3 regions of the Thalassospira sp. GB04J01 genome follow, and region 1 is predicted to be linked to each of the others. Evidence: predicted binding sites of a transcription regulator. Region 1 holds the regulator's gene; each other region holds the start of a gene.

Region 1 (6,074 bases):
CCGCACAAAATGGCGCGATTGCGCCAGATCTTGTCGCGGTGATGATCCCGGTGGTTGCCCTTTCGATGGCGTTGACCCCGACATTGATGACCATCGGGCAACGCATTGAAGAAAAGCTCCATCCCAAAGAAGACGACCAGCTTGGCCCGATTGAAGCCGAAACCGAGGGGCTCCAGCAGCATGTTCTGGTCATCGGGTGCGGACGTGTTGGTCGGGTTTTGGCGAGATTGTTAAAAACCCGCAACATTCCCTATGTGGTTCTTGATAGCGATGCACTACAGGTTTCACGCGGGCGGGCCGAAGGATTACCGGTGTATTTTGCCGATGGGTCACGACCGGAAACATTCCGGGCTGCGCACACAGACGAAGCAAAAATTGCGGTCGTTGCATTGGGAAACCCGCATGCGACCGAAAAAGCCGTTGCCCTGCTCCGTCATTACTATCCGCATTTGAAAATCTTTGCCCGCGCACAGGACATTACCCATATCGGGCCGCTGTCGCGCAGTGGGGCGGATGCGGCCATTCCCGAGGTGCTTGAAACCGGGTTGCGGCTTTCAGATCATGTGTTGGCGGCCTGCGATGTGCCGCAAGAAGAAATTGATGCCGAAATCGCCAAGTTCCGACGTGCTGACATGTTGCTGATGAATGAGCTGGCCCCGCGTACGCAGCGCCGCAAGGCCGAAGCGGCAGGCTCGGCTAAGCCTGCGTCTGGCTCTGGCCCCAAAACACCAAAAGCCAAAAAAGACGGCAAATAAACCAAAACCCCCACGCAAAACGCGATGGGGGTTTCTATCTTCAGGTCGCCAAAACAGGTTTGGGTGAACTACGCAGCGGTTTCTGAGTCCAGTGCATAGCCCGCCGCACGCACGGTGCGGATGATGTCGCGGGTCCCTTTGACGTCATTAAGCGCCTTACGCAGACGGCGGATATGGACATCAACTGTGCGGGTTTCGACATAAATGTTCGGGCCCCAGACCGCGTTAAGCAGTTGTTCGCGTGAGAAAACCCGGCCCGGATGCTCAAGGAAATAGCGCAGCAGACGGAATTCCGTCGGACCCAGATGGATGGCCTTGCCATTGCGGCTGACACGGTGGGCGGCGAGATCCATTTCGATATCGGAATAGATCAACTGCCCTTGTGGTTGCGCCGGACCGGACCGGCGCAACAGCGCACGAATACGGGCCAGCAATTCGCCAATGGCAAACGGCTTGGTGACATAATCATCGGCCCCGGTATCAAGGCCGCGAATGCGATCGCCTTCTTCACCGCGCGCGGTCACCATGATCACCGGCACATCGCGGCTTTCAGGTTTACGGCGGATCTGACGGCAGACCTCAATCCCCGACATGACCGGCAACATCCAGTCCAAAAGAACCAGATCAACATGGGTTTCGGCCATGATTTTCAACGCTTCGTCACCGTCCCCGGCTTCGACAACCTGCATCCCCTCGCGTTCGAGGTTGTAGCGCAACATGGTCACGATTGCGGCTTCGTCCTCGACGATTAGAACCGTTGGGTCCATCTTCCTATGCTCCAGTGTCACTCATTCGGTTCGACAACAGCAAAGTTTGCTGCATCGTTTTTTGGCCGACCATCTGTCGGCAGGTCTTCGCCTTTGATCCGATAGTAAATCGTCTCGGCGATATTGGTCGCATGGTCGCCAATCCGTTCAATGTTTTTGGCAATGAACAGCATGTGCGTCGATGCGGTAATGTTACGCGGGTCTTCCATCATGTAGGTCAGCAATTCGCGGAACAGCGAATTGTACATGTCATCGACTTCCTGATCGCGGGCCCAGACACGCTGTGCCTTTTCCGCATCGCCTTCGATATAGGCGTCAAGAACGTCCTTGATGATTTCCTGTGCCAGACGCGCCATGTTCGGGATGACCTGAACCGGGCGGATCGGCGGGATCTGATTAAGGACCTGGGCGCGCTTGGCGATGTTTTTCGCAAGATCGCCAATTCGTTCCAGATCGTTTGACAGCTTCAGGGTTGTCACCACCTGACGCAGATCGTCTGCCATCGGCTGACGCAGGGCCAGCAGACGGACAGCAAAATCCTGAACTTCCTGTTCAAGCATATCAATACGATGATCGGAAATAATGACCTTTTCAGCCAGTTCCGAATCGCGTTTGACAATGGAGCGGATTGCAGAGATCAGCTGGCTTTCCGCAAGCCCGCCCATCTGCGAGATGATGTTGTTCAGACGGGTCAGTTCCTCGTCGAACGAACTCACGATATGTGTTTTGTCGTCAGCCATTTAAATCGCTCTCCTGCGGGCGCTTAACCGAAGCGGCCGGTGATGTAACCCTTGGTGCGTTCGTCTTTTGGGTTGGTGAAAATCTGATCGGTTTCCCCAACTTCAACCAACTTTCCAAGATGGAAGAAAGCCGTGCGTTGCGACACACGTGCAGCCTGCTGCATGGAGTGGGTCACAATCACGATCGTGTAGTTCGAACGCAATTCATCAATCAATTCTTCGACCTTGGCAGTCGCAATCGGATCAAGTGCCGAGCACGGCTCATCCATCAGGATGACTTCCGGGCTGACGGCAACCGCGCGTGCAATGCACAGGCGCTGTTGCTGACCACCGGAAAGTCCGGTTGCCGGCGACTGAAGACGATCTTTGACTTCCTTAAGCAAGCCCGCACGTTCGAGCGAGGTCATGACGATTTGATCAAGCTCATCGCGCGAATTGACCAACCCATGGATCCGCGGGCCATAGGCCACATTGTCATAGATGGTTTTCGGGAACGGGTTTGGTTTCTGAAACACCATCCCGATGCGCGCGCGCAGCTGAACAACGTCGATGCGTTTGTCATAGATGTCGCGGCCATCAAGGGTGACTTCGCCTTTGATGGTAACACCGTCAATCGTATCGTTCATGCGGTTCATGCAGCGCAGGAACGTTGATTTACCACAGCCCGACGGGCCGATCAGAGCGGTGACCTGACGTTCGACGATATCAAGATTGACATCAAACAGCGCCTGATTGTCGCCATAGGAAAGATTAAGGTCACGTGCCGTCATTTTTGGGCTTGCGACGGACGGCTGTGCCGTCATTGCGCTTTGAGATACAACAGCCATTTTACCACTTCCGTTCAAATTTCTTGCGCAGATACACGGCAAATCCGTTCATCAGAACCAGGAAAGCCAGCAACACCATAATCGCCGCCGAGGTTTTCTCGACAAAGGCACGTTCCGGGCTATCGGCCCAGAGATAGATTTGCACCGGCAGAACCGTGGCCGGGTCCAGCGCCCCGCCCGGGATATCGACAATAAAAGCAACCATGCCGATCATCAAAAGCGGTGCGGTTTCACCAAGAGCCTGCGCCATGCCAATGATCGTCCCGGTCAGGATGCCCGGCATTGCCAATGGCAACACATGATGGGTGACAGTCTGAACCGGGGAAGCACCAAGGCCAAGGGCGGCCTGACGGATAGACGGCGGCACCGCCTTGATCGCGGCACGCGAGGCAATAATAATCGTCGGCAATGTCATCAGCGCCAGCGTCAAGCCACCGACAACCGGGGCGGAACGCGGCAGATGCATGACATTGAGGTAAACCTCAAGACCGAGCAAACCAAACACAATCGACGGCACGGCAGCGAGGTTGTTGATATTGACCTCGACAATCGTGGTGAAGCGATTTTTCGGTGCGAATTCTTCCAAATAAACCGCCGCAAACACCCCGATCGGGAAGGAAAGGGCCAAGGTCACCATCAGGGTATAGAGCGAGCCAACAGCCGCCCCCCAGATGCCTGCCAGTTCCGGTTCACGGGAATCGCCATTGGTAAAGAAACGGCTGTGGAACTGTTTTTCCACCGCACCGTCCGATTTCAAGCTGTCGTACCAGGCGATTTCCTCGTCATTGAGACGACGGCTGCCTTCGTCAACATCGGCACTGATGTAGCCTTTGTTGAGCATGTCAAAATCATCGCCGGAAATCAGCCAGACCTTACGGGTTTGACCGATCAGACCGGGGTTTTCCATCACACGTTCGCGCAGGTCATAAGATGCCCCGCCCGAAACAATTGCGTATAGATCACGTTTTGCCTGACGCGATGTGACGTCGGGGAACCGGTCACGCAGGGCCTGTTTGATCAGGCCGTCAAAGTTGGCCTTGCCGATCACCGCAGGATCACCGGTGCCGTCAGGATCAATCTCGGCGGCGTCAAAGGTCACTTCAAGCTGGACATAGGTCTGGAAAAAGGCGGTGTAGCCTTTGGACCCAATCGACCCGGCCAGAACAAACAATGCCAGAAGCGCAAGCGCGATTGCGCTCAGGCCATAAATTTTAAAGCGGCGTTCTGCGGCGTAACGTTTTTTGATGTTACGGGCAATTTTCGGGCTGTCCCAGTCAACCGGCTTGTGCAGATTGTCCGAGATTACCTTGGCCGCGGCTCTATCTTCCATAAGAGATGCCATATCAGTCATATTTCTCGCGATACTTCTGAACAACCTTAAGGGCAAATACGTTCAAGCCCAAGGTGACAAGGAAAAGAACCAGCCCCAACGCAAAGGCCGACAGGGTTTTTGCACTGTCAAACTCCTGATCGCCGACCAACAGTGTGACGATCTGAACCGTTACCGTGGTTACCGCCTGTAGCGGGTTGACCGTCATGTTCGCGGCAAGCCCTGCGGCCATCACCACAATCATGGTTTCACCAATCGCACGCGACACCGCCAGAAGAACCGCACCAACAATACCGGGCAAGGCTGCGGGGAAAATCACGTGACGGATGGTTTCCGATTTTGTCGCACCAAGCCCATATGACCCATCGCGAAGCGATTGTGGCACCTGCGACATCACGTCATCAGACAGCGAGGAGACGAACGGAATGATCATGACGCCCATCACAAGACCGGCAGCAAGCGCACTTTCCGAACTGACATCCAGACCAAGGATCGCGCCATTGTCGCGCAGGAACGGGGCAACGGTCAGGGCAGCAAAGAAGCCATAGACAACCGTCGGAACGCCTGCGAGAATTTCAAGGGCTGGTTTGGCCACCGCACGGAATTTCGAGGAAGCATATTCACCCATGTAAATGGCCGAAAACAGACCAACCGGTACTGCCACCGCCATCGCAATCAGGGTAATCAGCAACGTCCCGACAAACAGCGGGATGGCGCCAAAGGCCCCGTCCGATGCAACCTGATCCGCACGGATCGCGGTTTGCGGGCTCCATTCAAGGCCGAACAGAAACTCAAGCGGGCTGACTTTGCTAAAGAAATGTATCGCTTCGAACATAAGCGAAAAGACAATTCCCACCGTTGAGAGGATCGCAATCGCCGAACAGGTGATCATGATCCAGCGTGAAATACGCTCAACGTTGTTGCGTGCACGCATGTCGGGATCAATCTTGCGATAGGACAACGCAATCCCGGTCGTGGCAACCGCAAGCATCACAACAACCAGTGCCGCATTGGCAATGGTTTGCAAATTTGCCAGACGCCGCCCGGCGTCAATGATTTCGGGCGAGACGGACAAATGTTGTCCGTTGCCCTCTGCAATCAGTGAAATGCTGTTAAGGGCAAGCGAGAGCTGCCCGGTGTTGCTCGTGATTTCGGCTGGTAGATCCGAGACAATCATCGCTTCGATGATCGATCCCTGAAAAACATACCAGACAACCACCAGCAACAATGCAGGAAGACCACACCACAAAGCGACATACATGCCGTAATGGGCGGGCAAGGAATGAAGGTTACTGTACCGACCGCCCGAAAGGGCAATCGCCCGCTGACGCCCGAAATAAAAGGACAGCGCACAAAGTGCGGCAACCGCGAGCAACAGGAAAGACAGGGACATTACTTTAAATCCGTTTGCCAGGTGGGCCTGCAGAAATCACATCGAAAGGCCAATAGGACAAAAACAATAAATTAATCAAGCCTGGAAACAAAGAAACCGATGGCGACCCATGCCGCCACCGGTTGAAGTATCACGTTACATGCTCAGCGGCGAAAGATTCATCGCAGCGTTACGAACTGTTTCACGCTCTTTTGCATCCATCGGGATCAGACCACGATCAGCAAGGTAACCTTCGTCACCCCAAGCTTTGTCCGCGGTGAAC
Region 2 (6,074 bases), 170 kb from region 1:
TGAATGGGGCGGCCTTCAAACGTGTTCATGATGTGGGGCATGACATTCGTCCAAATAAAACTGTCTGATTTGCGGTATATATTGGCAGATTATCGTAAGACAGACGATCTCGACAGGTTTAACTTGGTCTCATTCCAAATCAACCATTGTTGTGACAAAGGACCCGCCACCAACGCGGCCCTGTCTGGGAGACAAAATGTCCAAACAAATCATACCAGAAGCCAGTAATCACGCCGCCCCGCTCGGTGAAGTGGCAAATGGTGATGTCGGTGGCCCGGTCTATAAGGGCTGGCGCAACCCCGAAGTTCTTTTGATTGTTATGGCTGCGGCCATGCCGTTGTCCTTTTCAACCTGGATGGCGCTTTTAAATAATTTTTCGGTCGAGATGGCCGATTTTACCGGACGTGAAATCGGAATTTTGCAGTCTTTGCGTGAAATTCCCGGCTTTATGGCCTTTAGCGCGATATTTGTTTTACTGATTTTACGCGAACAAACCTTTGCCTTGCTCTCATTGTTGGTGTTGGGGATCGGGGTGGCGATTTCTGGTTATTTCCCGACCGTGATCGGGCTGTATTGCACCACGGTCCTGATGTCGATTGGCTTCCATTATTTTGAAACCATGCAGCAGGCCTTGTCCCTGCAGTGGGTGAAAAAGGAACGCACGGCAATGGTGATGGGCCGGCAGCTTTCAGCAAAGTCCGTGTCGTCGCTGGTGATGTTTGGCATCGTCTGGGTGATGCTTGAAGTGTTCAATGTCGAGTATCGCTATGTCTATCTGCTGGGGGGGGCGTTGACCGTTCTTGCCGCCCTGTTTGTCTGGGGCGCTTTCCCCAAATTCTCTGATGCCCATCCGCAAACCAAAAAACTGATCCTGCGCAAACGCTATTGGCTGTATTACGCCCTGACCTTCATGAGCGGCGCGCGGCGTCAGATATTTACCGTCTTTGCCGGTTTCCTGATGGTTGAGAAATTCGGCTATGACGCCGCGACCATCACGCTGTTGTTCCTTCTCAACCATGCGATCAACATGGTGCTGGCACCCAAAATCGGCAAACTGATCGCCAAATGGGGCGAGAGACGGGCACTGACATTTGAATATGCCGGTTTGTTCATCGTCTTTATGTCCTATGCCTTTGTCGAGAACGACAAGATCGCCGGTGGGCTTTATGTGATTGACCATCTGTTCTTTGCGATGGCGATTGCGATCAAAACCTATTTCCAGAAGATCGCCGATCCGGCTGATATCTCATCGACTGCAGGTGTCAGCTTTACGATCAACCATATTGCTGCGGTGTTTATTCCCGCGGCCTTTGGCCTGATTTGGCTGTTGTCACCAAGTGCGGTCTTCCTTGCGGGGGCTGCGATGGCGGCTGTGTCACTGGTCCTTGCCCTTAACGTGCCGAATGACCCGGAACCGGGAAATGAAGTGGTGCGGGGGTATAAATCGGCGCAACTGCATCCGGCCTGATTAGAAGCTTTTAAACTGTCGATTGACGTGACTTTAGAAACGCCTGCGCAATGACGCAGGCGTTTCTATTTGTGTTTGCCGCATCTTTTTCGCAAAATCTTCAAAATCTTGACCATCTGAACGGGAATAATGTTTCGTGATTAAGTACGTGAACAGGGAAAAGACACATGGCGCACATTCGTAACACAGGGGCGGTACTCGTCGGGCTGTCGCTGGCACTCGCCAGCGGGACGGCTTTGGCGGACAGTTCGGTCTCGCTTCGCATTCTGGAAACCACCGACATTCATACGCATCTGGTCAATTATGATTATTACCGTGATGGGGCGTCTGACACAGTCGGGCTGGCCAAGGTTGCGACATTGCTCAAAACCGCACGCGGCGAAGCCGAAAACATGGTCCTTGTTGATAATGGCGACCTTATTCAGGGTAACCCGCTGGGCGATTATATGGCCAAGGAACGCGGCCTGAAAAAAGGTGAAATACACCCGGTTTATAAGGCAATGAACCTTCTGGGGTATGACGCCGCCAACATTGGCAATCATGAGTTTAACTATGGTCTCGACTTCCTTGCCACGTCACTCGCCGGTGCCGATTTCCCCTATGTCAGTGCCAATATATTTGTCGATGACGGCGATGATAACGCAGAAAACGACAAACCGTATTTCGAGCCTTATGTCTTGCTGGACCGCGAATTCGTTGATGACAACGGTAAAACCCATAAGGCAAAAGTTGGCGTGATCGGGTTTGTTCCGCCGCAAGTCATGCAATGGGACAAGACCAACCTCGCCGGTAAGGTGATTTCCAAAGACATCGTCGATATGGCGAAGAAATACGTGCCGGAAATGCGTGCCAAGGGGGCGGACATCGTTATTGCGGTGCCCCATTCCGGCTTTTCGACCATGGAACGCCATGGCATGGAAGAAAACGCCACCTATTACCTGTCCGAAGTTGAAGGCATTGATGCCATCCTGTTTGGCCACGCCCACACGGTGTTCCCCTCAGAAGACTTTGCCGATGTCAAAGGTGTCGATCTTGCCAAGGGCACGATTAATGGTGTTGCAGCCGTCATGCCGGGCTTTTGGGGCAGTCACCTTGGCGTGATTGACCTGCAACTGAATGTGTCAGATGACGGGACATGGAGCGTGGTCGACAGCCTGTCGGAAGCCCGCCCGATTTATCAGCGCGAAGGTCGTGACGTTACCCCGCTTGTCGAAGCCGACCCTGATGTGGTCGCAGCAGTAAAAGAAGAACACGAAGCCACCATTGCCTATATGCGCGAAGGTGTCGGGACGACCGCTGCCCCGATCAACAGTTTCTTTGCCTTGGTGGCCGATGATCCGTCGATCCAGATCGTGACCAATGCCCAGAAATGGTATCTGGAAAAACTGCTGAACGGTTCGGAATATGACGGCATTCCAATCCTGTCAGCCGGGGCTCCGTTCAAGGCCGGTGGTCGTGGCGGCCCGGATTACTTTACCGATATTGCAGAAGGCAAAATCGCGCTTAAGAACGTTGCGGACCTTTATATCTATCCCAACACAGTCCGTGCGGTACTGCTGAATGGCGATCAAGTTCGCGAATGGCTGGAAATGTCGGCCGGCCAGTTCAATCAGATTGATCCGAATAGTAGCGAAGAACAGCCGCTTATTAACCCGGATTTCCCAACGTACAATTATGACGTGATTGACGGGGTGACCTATCAGATCAATGTCACCAAACCAGCCCGCTATAACAAGGCGGGTGAGGTGGTGAATGCCGACAGTCACCGCATCGTCAATCTGGCATTTGAGGGTAAGCCGGTGAACGCCGATCAGCAGTTTGTTGTCGCGACCAACAACTATCGCGCCGGTGGTGGTGGCAATTTCCCGGGGCTGGATGGATCGACCGTCATTGTCGAGGCACCCGATGAAAACCGCACCGTTCTGGGCAACTATATTCTGTCGGAAAAGACGATTGATCCGAAAGCGGATGGTAACTGGAGCTTTGCCCCGATTGGGGATGCGTCCGAGGTGACGTTCGTCACCAGTCCAAAGGCATCATCGGCGGTCAATGCCCCTGACGACATCAGTTTTATCGGTGAGGATAAGGATGGTTTTGCCAAATATGTCCTGCAAACCAAATAATGATTGATGTCTGGCCGGAGCTACCTTGCGCTATGCTTGGTGTGTTCCGGTTCAGAATATGAAACTAAAAAAAGCCGCCCGGATGTGCTGGGCGGCTTTTTGAATTCTGGAGGTCGATCTAAGCCGATCAACTTATTTCTTTGCGCCGGGGCGCTGTGGGCCTCTGTTCGGACCGCCCTGCTGCGAAGGCGGATTGTCTTCACGTGGGTTTTTGCCGTTCAAATAGGCCTGCGCGCAATGTTCGTCGCAATAAGGTTTGGTCGGAATGTTTTTCTTACCGCAGAAATAAAAATCATCCGTATCCGGATCACCAAACGGCCAGCGGCACATGCCCGGCCCGAGATCATAGATAGAGATGCCTTTGCTCTGCTGTTTCGGCGCAGGAGCCTTTTTCTGTTCGGCTTCTTCCGCGCGGCGCTGGATCGGGGAGGGGCGCTTGGGCAGTCCCAGGCGGTGTGCCTTGCCAACCACAGCATTCTTGCCAACGCCCAGTTCTTCACCGATGCGTGCCGTGGTCCAGCCCTGATTCCAGAGCGAAGTCAGCAATTCAATCTTTTCCGGCGTCCAGCTCATTTCGAGTATATTCCGTGTTCCGTTGTCTGCCCGACGGTATGTTACCGATGACAGATGCTTATTGTCCGATGTCAAACAGGGATACAGACGTATCTACTAATATCGCGTAACGCAAGTGTCATGGAGATTCGCACCACGACCAAGATGCGCGAACAGCGCAATTTGCATGTTGGTGCCGTAATGTAAAGGGGAGATCGTCATTTGATCTGGTTTTTCATATCTGTTGTGGTGTTCTTGGCAGGCCACATCATCCCCGGTCTGATGCGAAATCAGATCGTCGGATGGATGGGGCAAAGGGCTTACGTTGTTTGCTTCTCAGTGCTTTCGCTGGTGTTGCTGGTTTGGGTCATTCACGAGGTGCTTGTTGCTGATTTCATACCCCTTTGGCCGTTTGCCCCATGGCAGGTCTATGTCGCGCTGTGCCTGATGTTACCTGCATGTATTTTGTGGGCTGCGACCATTCTTCAACCCTGTCCATTGTCGATCGGGCGAAAAAATGGTTTTGATCCAAACCGCCCCGGGATTAATGCATTTTGTCGGCATCCGTTGTTGCTTGGGGCATTCTTGTGGGGACTTGGACATGTGCTGCCCAATGGGGATCTGGTCGCGGTAATATTCTTTGGCGGAAGTGCTGTTTTTGCTCTGGTCGGTTTTGCCAGAATGGAAAAAATCCGCATGAAAGAGATGTCAAAGGCCGAAATATCTGAGATTTTGGCCGGGACTCGGCGGTTTGCCCCGCGTGCAGTACTTCATGGTGCGATTGGTCTGGGTGAAATTGGTTTGGGGGTGATGATTTATGCCTGCCTGATCATCGCCCACCGATATGTCATTGGCATCAGCCCACTTGGGGCGCTCGGCGCATTTGGTGGCTAAGCGATCTTTGTTTTAAATGCGTCTTTCGATGTGTTCTTGACCACGGTGCTTGCAAGCCCGGCCTTTGATAAGGATACTATCTTTACCGCGCATGCATTCTGTGCCGCTGCCGGTTACGCAAAGCGAGGTACCATGACTTCTTCCCAACTCGCGACAAGCTTGGCGAAATTCGCTGAAATGGAAGGCCGTCATCCACGACTTCTGTTGGCGACAGCATCTTCGCATGAGGAACGGCACCATAAAAAGGTCGCGACCCTGTTTGCTGATGGCGGCTTTGACGTCGATGTCGCACCCGCACATTCAGATGCACAATCCATTGCACGTCAGGTCATTGATTGTGACGCGGATATGCTCGTCCTGATCAGAACGTCACTGACTGCGGACGACCGGGTGAGTGTCGCAGACATTATCTCGTCGCTAGATGCCCTGGATGGGGAATATGTGAAATTTGGCATTGTCGGCCACCCGGATGACCCGGCGAAAAGCAATGTCGATTTCCTGTGCGATCTTGATCATCTCAAAACCACTGACTGCGAAGCTTTGATTGAATACATTTTGGCCGTTGAAGAAGGACGTGTCGCACAACATATTTAAAGTGCTGTCGAATCTTCTAATATGAAACAGGCAATGATTTCGAAACCCTTTCGGGTGCATAATAGTTGCCCCCGGAAGCGGGATGTTTAATCAAAGGACGTATTGATGGGATTGCTCAAGGAAACGCTGATGCGCGTCTTTGTCGGCAAAAGTGGCCGGGAGGCCATTAACGCCTACAACAAAGCGCAATCCCTCGAAGTCCGTGATACGGCAGCCGCCGAACAGATGGCGACCAATGCCCGACAGGCGCGCCGTATTGAAGATCGCGCCATGGCCCATCAGGAAGACGGCATGTCGCTTGAAGAAGCCCGTGCTCTTGCTTTGGCAGAAACCTTGACCGAGCAGGCCGACGCGCCGCATGCGGCAATCCTCAAGGCATTGGATGCCGCCGACGTCAAACTGGGCAAAAAGAAAAGCAAAATGCCGACCAAGGCAGACGCGCG
Region 3 (6,074 bases), on a different contig from region 1:
GCACGAACAGGCAAGAAATCTGATATTCCAATCCGTTTCTATTCAGCAAAACAATGCAGTAGCCCACGACCATCTCGGCGTTGTTTTGGTTGCCTTAAACGATTTTATACACGCAGAGGCCAGCTTCAAAAGCGCTATCGCTATTCAACCAAGCTATGTTGATGCCTATCATAATCTGGGTGCGCTTTTGATAAAGCAGAAACACTATTCGCGCGCGCTTGCGATACTCGAAAGCAGCCCAAGCACGCCCAAAGGTGCGTTAAGTAGACACAAACTTCTCGGCCAAACGCACTTGCTTCTTGGTAATACGGATCAGGCGTTAACCCACCTAGAACAGGCACTGATGCAGAGATCATCAGATCCTGACGTATTGTCTGACATCGCAACCGCGCTCGAAAAACAAAGTCGACACTCCGAGGCCTTAAAGTTTCACAGCCTCGCCATTGGCCGCCGACCCGGCGAAAATCGTCACTGGCAACTATTTTGTGACTGTCTGAAAATATTGACCGCGTCGACACCATCCTCTGCGGGCGTCGAAATTAGGTTACAACATCTGATTCGCTCCGAAACTCTGCCGATGCAGGACCTTGTGCAAACCGTGATTGTCGCAGCCGAGCACGATACGCAAATCGCCGAAGTACTCAGCCGCTGGGCCAAGCCCGATGCGGTTGGTATTTCAGATCCTTGGTCAGACATGATTACGTTGGCAAAATGCACATCCCTGATGATGCTGATGTCTGCAACCCCGATCGACAACATTGCTCTTGAGAGAATTCTGACACGCTGCCGCAGGGAAATGCTGACATCGGATACGTCACGTGATGATGAAATATTACCCCTTGCGATCAGCCTTGCCCTGCAGTGCTTTAATAACGAGTATGCTTATGTCGTTTCCGAAGCAGAAAAGCAGGCCATAAGCCAACTTGAAAATAAACTGGCAAAAATTATCGCGGATGGCGCCACCCCGAACCCGGTGGAATTGACGATACTAGCTGCCTACGCACCACTATCTCATTATGCGTGGGCAAACATACTGACAGCACAAAATTGGCCCAGTTCGCTCCTGCCGGTTATAGAAAGGCAGATAAAAGAGCCGCTGGAAGAAAACGAGATTCGACCGACTATCGGCCAACTGACAAAAATCTCAGATGGCGTGTCTTCTTCTGTACGCGACATGTATGAGCAGAACCCATACCCAAGGTGGATAAACGCAGCAGTTCGCAGATACGATCTGTCAATCGCCGACGTCCTGACATCCCCCCCTATTTTACTTGAACTTGGCGATTATGTTGCGCCAGACGCGCCAGAAATACTGGTTGCCGGCTGTGGGACCGGGCAACATTCTATCCAACCTGCCACACGCTACAAAGCATCGAAGGTAACCGCAGTTGACCTTAGTCTTGCCAGCCTAGCTTATGCGAAACGGCAATCTGCAAAACTCAACATAGACAACATTTCCTTTTTCCAAGCAGATATTCTACAACTTGATGAAATAGAGAAGCAGTTTGATGTTGTTGAATGTGTCGGCGTTTTACACCATCTCGAAAACCCGCTTTTGGGATGGGAAACTCTTGTACGACGCGTCAAACCCGGCGGCCTCATGAAGATTGGTCTGTATAGCGAGGCAGCCCGACAGGACGTTCTGGCAGGGCGCAAAATTGTTGCCGAACAAAATTTCGAACCAACCGCGGACGGCATTCGTACGTGCCGACAATATATTATCAACGCAGCCGCAAAAGGTGATCCGGTCTTAGCCCAACTATGCCGCAGATCAGACTTTCATAGTTTGAGTGCTTGTCGCGACCTGATCTTTCATATTCAGGAACACCGCTTCACCTTGCCGGAAATCAAAGAATATTTGAAAACCCTTAATCTGGAATTTCTCGATTTCGAAATGAATTTCGCGGGTCAACTCAGTAATTTCCGGAAAGAACTAAACGGATTTTCTGCTGAAAAACGTCTTGATAAATGGCACGCGTATGAACTTGATAACCCCGATACATTCAGAGCAATGTATCAGTTCTGGTGTCGAAAACCTGCCCAGTAAACGTATCTGCACTATTCGACAATTAGCTGCACCCGGTCACTGGAAAAGGCGGTAACGCCGAACTCAATCGGAACACCTGCCGAATCGACATCAATGCTTTCGGTCGAGATTACCGGGCGGTTTTTGGCCTGCTTTAGCAGGCTTGCGACACGTGACGAGGGCAGTGCTGCTGAAATGCGGGTGGTTTTGCGGGTATAATCGTCAATACCGAACCGTTTGAACGCTTCGGTCAGCGATTTTGTTTCGATGAAAATCTCGACAATGCCTTCAAATCGTGCGGCTGGCAGGTAACTTGTCGCCACCGCCAGCGGCACACCGTCGGCTTCGGACACTGAAAACAGTTCAATCACCCGTGTGCCCAGCTTTACGTCCAGACATTGCGCAACCGTTGCAGTTGCCTTGAGCACCTCGGACGATACCAAGCGTTTGTCCGGCAATCGATGACGCCCGGATACAATCTGGGAAAACCGGGTTTTAGCGCCCAGCGGGTAATCAAGGATCTGTTCCTGAACAAAGGCCCCGCGTCCCTGTTCCACCCGGACGACATTGGTATCGACGAGGGCCGCGATCGCACGGCGTACGGTATGGCGATTCACACCGAAACGGCGCACCAGTTCCATTTCGGTCGGCATTTTATCCCCTGGGGAAAACACCCCGTCCGCAATATCTGTCAGAAGCTGTTTTTCGATTTGCTTCCAGATAGATAGCCCCGGCTCCCAATCCATAACTTTTCCCGTTCACAAAACTTTCACCGCAAGACCTTTGCCAAGGTCGATAGATCGGCTTATAACGTAAATATGTATAGACGTCTAGACAAATTTTGAATTTGTCGACATCCATGAAAAAGGATCAGACATATGATGGCCCAGGCCGCCCCGACCGCAGCACCAGACACCGCGAAGACGGACGACAGCGCGATAGCTGCGCGTCAACGCTGGATGGCAGTTCTTGCCCGCACTGACCGTAAGACCCTTGAAACCGAATGGTCCGACAAATACGGCGCGACCACGTGGAGCCATCTGCGCGAGCCACAAGTCGGCATGGTGATGGTGCGCGGTCGCGCAGGCGGTGGAGGACAGCGGTTCAACCTTGGCGAAATGACGGTTACACGCTGCGCTGTAACCCTTTCAGACGGAACTGTTGGTCACTCATACGTCAAGGGACGTGATCGGGTTCAGGCACAATATGCCGCCCTGTTTGACGCCGTTATGTTGCGCGATCAGACCGCCAGCGCCTTTATCGACATCCTTGCCGAACAACAAGCCGCTGCCAAACGTGACCATGCCCATAAGGTTGCCGCAACCAAAGTCGATTTCTTTACCCTTGTCCGCGGAGAAGACGAATGACCCTGCAATCCCAGACAAGTAACTTGCTGCCCGGTTTTGATCATGCCGCATTTGATTCGAACGCTGTTTTCCGTGTGTTACTTGACGCCATGTCGCGCCCCGGCCGCATTTACAACCTGCCGATTAACATCACTGCACCAGATGGCCTAAACACATCCTCCACCGCGGCACTTCTTGCAATGGCGGATATGGACACCACGGTTTGGTTGTCGCCCGCTTGTGCGACCAACGCGGCCACCACGCATTTGAAATTCCATTGCGGCAGCCCGATCACAACAGACGCCTCGCAGGCCGATTTTGCCGTTGCGCGCTGTGACGAAGATCTGTCCTTTATCACCCAGCTTCCAGTTGGCACTGCCGAATACCCTGATCAGTCGGCAACATTGATCCTGCTGGTCGATGACATCACCGACAACTCGGAAATGCATCTTCGGGGTCCAGGGATCAAAGATACCCATAGTTTGGATATCAAAGGTCTTCCGGCGGCGTTTCATGCGTGGCGGGCCGAGAACCATCATCTTTTCCCATGCGGTGTCGATGTCATTTTCGCGACCGACACCAAAATCGCCGCCCTTTCACGCACCACCCGGATTGAGGTCAAGTAACCATGTATGTTGCTGTAAAAGGTGGCGAACGCGCCATCAACAATGCCCACCGGCTTCTGGCAGAACAGCGCCGTGGCAACAAAGACGTCAGAGAAATCGAAACCGACCAGATCGAACAGCAATTGTCGCTGTCGGTCACCCGGGTTATGGCCGAAGGATCGCTTTACGACCGCGATCTGGCCGCCCTTGCGATCAAGCAGGCGCGCGGTGATTTGATCGAAGCCATTTTCCTAATGCGTGCTTATCGCACGACCTTGCCGCGCTTTGCCTTTTCCAAACCGATAAAAACAGCGGAAATGGACGTATCACGCCGTATTTCTGCAACGTTTAAAGACCTTCCGGGAGGGCAAATTCTTGGCCCGACGTTTGACTATACGCACCGACTTTTGGACTTCACCCTGATGGCCAATGGCGAAGACCCCGCCGAAGCGCCAAGTGGTGAAAACCCGGTTGATGACCATATGCCGCGTGTTTTGGATGATATCCTGAACTACGAGGGACTTATTCAAGATGAACCAACACCGGTTGATGAAAATGCCCCGGTTGCTGATTTAACCCGCGAACCGATCAAATTCCCGGCCGGGCGTGACTTGCGTTTACAAAACCTGTCACGCGGGGATGAAGGCTTTGTTCTGGCCCTTGGGTATTCCACACAGCGTGGATATGCCAACAGTCACGCCTTTGTGGGTGAAATTCGCTATGGCACGGTATCGGTCGAAATCGAACCCGAAGAACTCGGCTTTGCCATTGATATCGGCGATATTGAACTGACCGAGTGCGAAACCGTCAACAAGTTCAAGGGATCGAAAACCAAACTGCCACAGTTTACCCGTGGATATGGCCTTGTCTTTGGTCAGAACGAACGCAAATCGATTTCGATGGCATTGGTCGACCGTGCCATGCGCGCCAATGAAATGGGCGAACAAATCATGGGCCCGGCGCAAGACAGCGAGTTCGTTATGGAACACAGCGACAATGTCCAATCCACCGGCTTTGTCGAACATATCAAACTGCCTCATTACGTCGATTTCCAGGGTGAACTGGAACTGGTGCGCCGCATGCGGACCGAGGTCGAAGCCCGACTTGCCAAGGCCGACGCACAAGAAATCAAAACCCAATCCGAAGCCGCGGAGTAATCGCCATGGAACAGACTGTACATAATGCGGCTGATACGGCTTCGGCCTATAATTTTGCCTATCTTGATGAACAAACCAAACGCATGATCCGGCGCGCACTGCTTAAAGCCGTTGCCATTCCGGGGTATCAGGTGCCGTTTGCCGGTCGTGAAATGCCAATGCCCTATGGCTGGGGCACCGGCGGGGTTCAGGTAACAGCCGCTGTCATTGGCCCCAAAGATACCCTGAAAGTCATTGATCAGGGGGCGGACGACACCACCAATGCAGTGTCCATTCGCCAGTTCTTTGCCAAGACCGCCAATGTGGCAACCACGGAAAAAACCGCAGAGGCGTCAATCATTCAAACCCGGCACCGCATTCCCGAAAAGGAATTGCGCGAAGATCAGGTTCTTGTCTATCAGGTTCCTATTCCTGAGCCACTTCGTTTTCTTGAACCACGTGAAACCGAAACCCGGAAAATGCACGCGCTTGAAGAATATGGCCTGATGCATGTGAAACTATACGAAGACATCGCCCGTCACGGCCATATTGCAACGACCTATGCCTATCCGGTGATGGTCGACGATCGCTATGTGATGGATCCGTCCCCAACCCCAAAATTTGACAATCCGAAAATGGATAACATGGCAGCGCTTCAGCTTTTCGGGGCCGGTCGTGAGAAACGTATCTATGCTCTGCCACCCTACACCAAGGTCAAAAGCCTTGATTTCGAAGATCACCCGTTTGAGGTGCAATCATGGGACGACGAATGCGGCATGTGCGGTTCGCACGACAGTTACCTTGATGAAGTCATCCTCGATGACAAAGGCAACCGGATGTTTGTTTGCTCTGACACCGATTATTGCAGCGAACGACAGGAAGCCGGCCATCGTGGACCGCAACATCATGACCAGCCGCTTGGCAGTCCCAAAAGCAACCCAAGCAGCGAAAAGGCAGCAGA

The links. Region 1 encodes PhoB, which activates phosphate uptake and scavenging genes when phosphate is short. Its sites were predicted from a motif close to TNTCATAAAACTGTCA; they were not measured.
Region 2: a site for PhoB is predicted at 1,556-1,571, ahead of AMM48_RS05625 (bifunctional 2',3'-cyclic-nucleotide 2'-phosphodiesterase/3'-nucleotidase). Genes of this name have one in related genera too.
Region 3: a site for PhoB is predicted at 2,783-2,798, ahead of phnF (phosphonate metabolism transcriptional regulator PhnF). Genes of this name have one in related genera too.

What each region holds. Positions count from the first base shown of each region.
Region 1 covers NZ_CCDX020000008.1:268,898-274,971, forward strand. Annotated here, with positions in the region: gene AMM48_RS06410 (cation:proton antiporter) at 1-755, shown strand, start outside; gene phoB (phosphate regulon transcriptional regulator PhoB) at 824-1,522, opposite strand; gene phoU (phosphate signaling complex protein PhoU) at 1,540-2,262, opposite strand; gene pstB (phosphate ABC transporter ATP-binding protein PstB) at 2,286-3,089, opposite strand; gene pstA (phosphate ABC transporter permease PstA) at 3,091-4,440, opposite strand; gene pstC (phosphate ABC transporter permease subunit PstC) at 4,433-5,812, opposite strand; gene AMM48_RS06440 (PstS family phosphate ABC transporter substrate-binding protein) at 5,948-6,074, opposite strand, start outside.
Region 2 covers NZ_CCDX020000008.1:94,271-100,344, reverse strand. Annotated here, with positions in the region: gene AMM48_RS05635 (helix-turn-helix transcriptional regulator) at 1-41, opposite strand, end outside; gene AMM48_RS05630 (MFS transporter) at 197-1,468, shown strand; gene AMM48_RS05625 (bifunctional 2',3'-cyclic-nucleotide 2'-phosphodiesterase/3'-nucleotidase) at 1,636-3,591, shown strand; gene AMM48_RS05620 (GcrA family cell cycle regulator) at 3,724-4,164, opposite strand; gene AMM48_RS05615 (NnrU family protein) at 4,366-5,037, shown strand; gene AMM48_RS05610 (methylmalonyl-CoA mutase) at 5,170-5,631, shown strand; gene AMM48_RS05605 (hypothetical protein) at 5,737-6,074, shown strand, end outside.
Region 3 covers NZ_CCDX020000012.1:523,360-529,433, forward strand. Annotated here, with positions in the region: gene AMM48_RS13690 (methyltransferase domain-containing protein) at 1-2,047, shown strand, start outside; gene phnF (phosphonate metabolism transcriptional regulator PhnF) at 2,059-2,772, opposite strand; gene phnG (phosphonate C-P lyase system protein PhnG) at 2,905-3,393, shown strand; gene phnH (phosphonate C-P lyase system protein PhnH) at 3,390-3,998, shown strand; gene AMM48_RS13710 (carbon-phosphorus lyase complex subunit PhnI) at 4,001-5,134, shown strand; gene AMM48_RS13715 (alpha-D-ribose 1-methylphosphonate 5-phosphate C-P-lyase PhnJ) at 5,140-6,074, shown strand, end outside.